Linked DNA regions of Azoarcus olearius. The protein of the gene in region 1 interacts with the protein of each later gene in a pairwise test. Links are inferred from orthologs where the notes say so. Each region holds a gene or a part of one and is shown on either strand. Other genes may lie near its edges.

Region 1 (3,022 bases):
GCGGTACCGTGGTGACCGGTCGTGTCGAGCGCGGCATCGTGAAGGTTGGCGAAGAAATCGAAATCGTCGGCATCAAGCCCACCGTCAAGACCACCTGCACCGGCGTGGAAATGTTCCGCAAGCTGCTGGACCAGGGTCAGGCGGGCGACAACGTCGGCGTGCTGCTGCGCGGCACCAAGCGTGAAGACGTCGAGCGTGGCCAGGTGCTGTGCAAGCCGGGTTCGATCACCCCGCACACCCACTTCACCGGCGAAATCTACGTGCTGTCGAAGGAAGAGGGCGGTCGTCACACCCCGTTCTTCAACAACTACCGTCCGCAGTTCTACTTCCGTACCACCGACGTGACCGGTTCGATCTCGCTGCCCGAAGGCACCGAGATGGTCATGCCGGGCGACAACGTGTCGATCACCGTGAAGCTGATCGCCCCGATCGCCATGGAAGAAGGTCTGCGTTTCGCCATCCGTGAAGGCGGTCGTACCGTCGGCGCCGGCGTCGTTGCCAAGATCATCGAGTAAGGGTGCGCTTTGTAGTCTCTGCCGCAGGGGCATAGCTCAATTGGCAGAGCGTCGGTCTCCAAAACCGAAGGTTGGGGGTTCGATTCCCTCTGCCCCTGCCATACTTTCCGGAAGTCACGACCCAGATGGCCGATAAGTTGAAGGTTGCGCTGGCGATCTTTTTGGTTGCAGCCGGCGTGGTCGGCTTTTACCTGCTGTCCGATCAGGCGCTGGTTCTGCGTGTGCTTTCCGTGCTCGCCGGTCTTGCTGCAGGCGTCACGGTTGCCTGGTTTTCCGAGCCGGGCCGCCGCTTCGCCGAGTTCGCACGCGAGGCCGTGGTCGAGACGAAAAAGGTTGTCTGGCCGAGCCGCAAGGAAACGGTGCAGACCACCGGTATGGTGTTCGCCTTCGTTGTCGTGATGGCGATCTTTCTCTGGCTGACGGACAAGAGCCTGGAGTGGGTGTTGTACGACCTGATTCTGGGCTGGAAATGATCATGACGAAGCGCTGGTATGTCGTGCATGCGTATTCGGGCTTCGAGAAGTCCGTGCAGCGTGCGCTGGTCGACCGCATCAATCGCGCCGGCATGCAGGATGCGTTCGGTCAGATCCTCGTGCCTGTCGAGGAAGTAATCGAGATGAAAGGCGGGCAGAAGAGCATTTCTGAACGCAAGTTCTTCCCCGGCTACGTGCTCGTCGAAATGGAAATGAACGACGAGTCCTGGCACCTCGTCAAATCGACGCCCAAGGTCACCGGTTTTGTCGGCGGTACTGCCAACAAGCCAACTCCGATTTCCGAAAAGGAAGTCGAGAAGATCATGCAGCAGATGCAGGAAGGCGTCGACAAGCCGCGTCCCAAGGTGTTGTTCGAAACCGGCGAAGTGGTGCGCGTGAAGGAAGGCCCTTTCACCGACTTCCATGGTTCGGTTGAAGACGTGAACTACGAAAAGAGCAAGCTGCGGGTGTCGGTGACCATCTTCGGTCGCGCGACGCCGGTAGAACTGGATTTCGCTCAAGTCGAAAAGACTTGAGTGATAGGGCGGGTGCGCTGCACCCGCCTTTGCCCGTTCACGCGGGCATTACGAGGAGCGCCGGATTTCCGGTGCGCTTGTACTCAACTCAGGAGTCAGCCTAAATGGCAAAGAAGATTATCGGTTACATCAAGCTGCAGGTGCCGGCGGGCAAGGCCAACCCCAGCCCCCCGATCGGTCCGGCGCTGGGTCAGCGCGGTCTGAACATCATGGAATTCTGCAAGGCCTTCAATGCCAAGACTCAGGGCTTGGAGCCTGGTCTGCCGATTCCGGTGGTGATCACCGCGTTTGCCGACAAGAGCTTCACCTTCATCATGAAGACGCCGCCGGCGACCATTCTGATCAAGAAGGCGGCTGGCATCCAGAAGGGCTCTCCGAAGCCCCATACCGACAAGGTCGGCTCGATCTCGCGCGCCCAGGTCGAGGAAATCGCCAAGACCAAGATGCCTGACCTCACCGCTGCCGATATGGAAGCCGCCGTGCGTACGATCGCCGGTTCCGCCCGCAGCATGGGCATCACCGTGGAGGGTCTGTAATCATGGCCAAGATTTCCAAGCGTGTTCAGGCGCTCCGCGCCAAGGTCGACCGCAACCGCATCTACCCGGTCGCGGAAGCGCTGGCGCTGGTGAAGGAATGCGCCACTGCCAAGTTTGACGAATCCATCGACGTCGCCGTGAATCTCGGCGTCGACGCGCGTAAGTCCGATCAGGTGGTCCGCGGCTCCGTCGTGCTGCCCGCCGGCACCGGCAAGACCGTTCGCGTGGCGGTGTTCGCCCAGGGCGACAAGGCCGAGGCGGCCCGCGCCGCGGGTGCCGATGTGGTCGGTTTTGACGATCTCGCCGAGCAGGTCAAGGGCGGCACCATCGACTTCGACCTCTGCATCGCCACTCCGGACGCCATGCGCGTTGTCGGTCAGCTCGGCCAGATCCTCGGTCCGCGCGGCCTGATGCCGAACCCGAAGGTCGGTACCGTCACGATGGACGTGACCACCGCGGTGAAGAACGCCAAGGCCGGTCAGGTCCAGTACCGCACCGACAAGGGCGGCCTGGTGCACGCCACCATCGGTCGCGCCTCGTTCGGTGTCGAAGCGCTGCAACAGAACTTGAATGCGTTTATCGAAGCGCTGGTCAAGGCCCGTCCGGCCGCCGCGAAGGGCGTCTATCTGCGCCGCGTCGCGGTCTCCAGCACGATGGGCGCGGGCGTCCGCGTCGAGCCGACCACCGCTTCGGCTTAACGCAAAGCAGGAACTTTGGGACGTCCCTGCGGCTCTCGCTGCAGGGGCGGATCGTCAAAGACCGCAGGTGCGGATGGTCGAGCATCCGTTTAAGCGTCCGTGAGGAAGGCCTGCGCAGACGGTGAGCCCAGAACAGGATTTTGGTCCTCCAGACCGCACTCCTGATCCAGGTCGCCGTGGGTGTGAGGTGCCAATCGGCATCTCGCGTGTGGACTTGAAAGGAGGAAAGACCCGTGGGTCTCAATCTCGATGACAAGAAAGCCG
Region 2 (3,112 bases), 2.7 Mb from region 1 along the record:
CTCCGCCAATCAATAGATATGGGAGCCTTCGGGCTCCCATATTTTTTTCTGCGCCTCCTGGCGCAACCATCTTCCCCTTCTGCCGTCAGCAGAACCCCGCCAAGACGGGGAGTCGACCATATGTATGGCTAAAAGCGTAGTGATAAGCTACATTTCTTTCCATACGCATCGGTATGGATTGGTTCGTCCGCTGCGTCGATCAAGAAAGGAGAAGACAGCACAATGAGCATCAAGAAAGTAGGTGTAGTGGGTGCCGGCACGATGGGCAACGGTATCGTCCAGGCTTTCGCGGTCGCGGGCTTCGACGTGGTCATGACCGATATTGCCGACGCTGCGCTGCAGCGGGGTGTGCAGACGATCTCGGGCAGTTTCGATCGTTTGATCAAGAAGGAGAAAATGACCGGCGACGAGAAGGCTGCGGCACTTGGCCGAGTCAAGACGTCGACCGATCTGGGCGCAATGGCGGATGTTGATCTGGTGATCGAGGCCGCCACCGAGAATCTCGATCTGAAGCTGAAAATCTTCGCCCAGCTCGATTCGGTCGTGAAGGCCGACGCAATCGTCGCCAGCAATACGTCTTCGATCTCCATCACCAAGTTGGCCGCCGCGATGAAGCGCCCCGAGCAGTTTGTCGGCATGCACTTCTTCAACCCGGTTCCGATGATGGCGCTGGTTGAACTGATCCGGGGCTTGCAGACCTCGGATGCTACCTACGCCGCGGTCGAAGCCGCAGCCAAGGCGGTCGGCAAGACGCCCGTGCAAGTGCGCAACAGCCCGGGCTTTGTGGTCAACCGACTGCTGTGCCCGATGATCAACGAGGCGATTTTCGCCCTCGGCGAGGGGCTGGCCACCGCCGCGGAGATCGACGAGGCGATGAAGCTGGGTTGCAACCATCCCATTGGTCCGCTGGCATTGTGCGACCTGATCGGTCTCGACGTCGAACTGGCGGTGATGCAGGTGCTGTTCGAAGGATTCAAGGATCCCAAGTACCGGCCGGCGCCCTTGCTGGTTGAAATGGTTGAAGCGGGCCGCCTCGGTCGGAAAGTGGGTAAGGGCTTCTTCGACTACGCCTGAGGCGCCTCGCCTAAATTAGGCGCTACAGAAAATACAAAAGCCACCCTGGGGTGGCTTTTGTTTTGTGCTGTCGGGACTATCCGCGCCTCATTGCATCGAAGAATTCGGCGTTGCCCTTGGTGGCCTTGACCTTGTCGAGCAGGAATTCCATCGCGTCGATGTCGTCCATGCCATACAGCAGCTTGCGCAGTATCCAGATCTTCTGCAGCACGTCCGGCTTCATTAGCAGTTCTTCGCGCCGGGTGCCGGAGCGATTCACGTTGATTGCCGGATAGACGCGCTTCTCCGCCATGCGTCGGTCGAGGTGGAGCTCCATGTTGCCGGTGCCCTTGAACTCCTCGTAGATCACGTCGTCCATGCGGCTGCCGGTGTCGATCAGCGCGGTGGCGATGATGGTCAGCGAGCCACCTTCCTCGATGTTGCGCGCCGCACCGAAGAAACGCTTGGGTTTCTGCAGCGCATTGGCGTCGACACCGCCGGTCAACACCTTGCCGGAAGCGGGCACCACGGTGTTGTAGGCGCGGGCAAGCCGGGTAAGGGAGTCCAGCAGGATAACCACGTCCTTCTTGTGCTCGGTCAGGCGCTTGGCCTTCTCGATCACCATTTCGGCGACTTGCACATGGCGCGACGCGGGTTCGTCGAAGGTGGAGGCCACAACCTCGCCCTTCACCGACCGCTGCATCTCCGTCACTTCTTCCGGGCGCTCGTCGATCAGCAGCACGATCAACTCCACGTCCGGATGGTTGGCCGTGATCGCGTGGGCGATGTGCTGCAGCATCACCGTCTTGCCGCTCTTCGGCGGGGCGACGAGCAGGCCGCGCTGGCCTTTGCCGATCGGCGCGATCATGTCGATGATGCGGCTGGTGACATTCTCTTCGCCGCGGATCTCGCGTTCGAGCTTCAGGCACTCCTGCGGATGCAGCGGCGTGAGGTTCTCGAACAGGATCTTGTGCTTGCACTCTTCCGGCGGTCGCCCGTTGATCTTGTCGAGCTTGACCAGCGCAAAGTAGCGTTCGCCATCCTTCGGGGTGCGGATCTCGCCCTCGATGGTGTCGCCGGTGTGCAGATTGAAACGCCGGATCTGCGAGGGCGACACGTAGATGTCGTCCGTACCCGCCAGGTACGAGGTGTCGGGCGAGCGCAGGAAGCCGAAGCCGTCTGGCAGGACTTCAAGCGCGCCGTCGCCGTAGATCGGCTCGCCCTTGCGCGCACGATTCTTCAGCAGCGCGAAGACGAGTTCCTGCTTGCGGAGCCGGTTCGCACCCTCGATTTCGTTGGCAACCGCCATTTCCAGCAGCTGGCTCACATGCAGAGCTTTCAGCTCCGACAGATGCAAGGCCGCAGCAGCCGTGGATTCGGCGGACGAAGCAGAACCCTCTTCCATCGCCAGCTCGGCATCGAGCAGGTCGAGTTCGGAGGTGTTGCCTTGGGGAGAATTACCGTCGCGGTTGCGGGCACCCCTGCGGCGGGTCCGCGAAGCACCGCGAGAACGGGCCGGAGTCGCCTCCGGCTTAGATGTTGCTGTCAATGAAAGCAGTCAGTTGAGATTTGGACAGGGCGCCAACCTTGGTCGCCTCGATGTTGCCGCCCTTGAAGATCATCAGGGTCGGAATGCCACGGATGCCGTACTTGGCCGGCGTTTCCTGGTTTTCGTCGATGTTGAGCTTGGCGACCTTGAGCTTGCCGGCGTAGTCTTTGGCAACTTCGTCAAGGATCGGCGCAATCATCTTGCACGGGCCGCACCATTCAGCCCAGTAGTCGACCAGGACGGGCGTCTGGGACTGCAGTACCTCGGCCTCAAAGCTGCCATCGGTCACATAATGGATATGCTCGCTCATGATTCCTCACATCAGGGGTGACGGTATTGTGTGTCGGGGGGCGTTGGGTCGCGGGAGCGGTGAGGCCCTGCGGGGCCCGAAGGACCAGGGTGCGACGAAGCCACCCCGGGAAGTTTTCGCGAAGTTATGTCAAGGCGCGGCCTCCGTCAAGAAAAAGTGCGGCGCGGCGGATAGGGAGTTGTCCTGACGTGGCAAAAAGC

The links.
Region 2: the proteins of nusG (region 1) and rho interact in binary tests that used the Escherichia coli proteins (3 or more experiments, as listed by UniProt). The link is inferred for Azoarcus olearius from one-to-one orthologs.

What each region holds. Positions count from the first base shown.
Region 1 is NZ_CP016210.1:3,843,554-3,846,575, reverse strand. Bases 55-2,757 are described here. They hold nusG (transcription termination/antitermination protein NusG), read left to right. Parts: upstream 55-990; coding sequence 991-1,524; downstream 1,525-2,757. Other genes in these bases: rplA (50S ribosomal protein L1), read left to right, coding at 2,063-2,757; rplK (50S ribosomal protein L11), read left to right, coding at 1,629-2,060; secE (preprotein translocase subunit SecE), read left to right, coding at 641-988; tuf (elongation factor Tu), read left to right, coding at 55-515. Also shown: more of tuf, read left to right, coding at 1-54; more of rplA, read left to right, coding at 2,758-2,758; rplJ (50S ribosomal protein L10), read left to right, coding at 2,992-3,022. UniProt on the Escherichia coli protein: Part of the processive rRNA transcription and antitermination complex (rrnTAC). The complex forms an RNA-chaperone ring around the RNA exit tunnel of RNA polymerase (RNAP).
Region 2 is NZ_CP016210.1:1,187,412-1,190,523, forward strand. The notes cover bases 281-3,073. They hold rho (transcription termination factor Rho), read right to left. Parts: upstream 2,411-3,073; coding sequence 1,151-2,410; downstream 281-1,150. Other genes in these bases: dqs_RS05590 (3-hydroxybutyryl-CoA dehydrogenase), read left to right, coding at 281-1,074; trxA (thioredoxin TrxA), read right to left, coding at 2,586-2,912. Also shown: more of dqs_RS05590, read left to right, coding at 223-280. UniProt on the Escherichia coli protein: Facilitates transcription termination by a mechanism that involves Rho binding to the nascent RNA, activation of Rho's RNA-dependent ATPase activity, and release of the mRNA from the DNA template.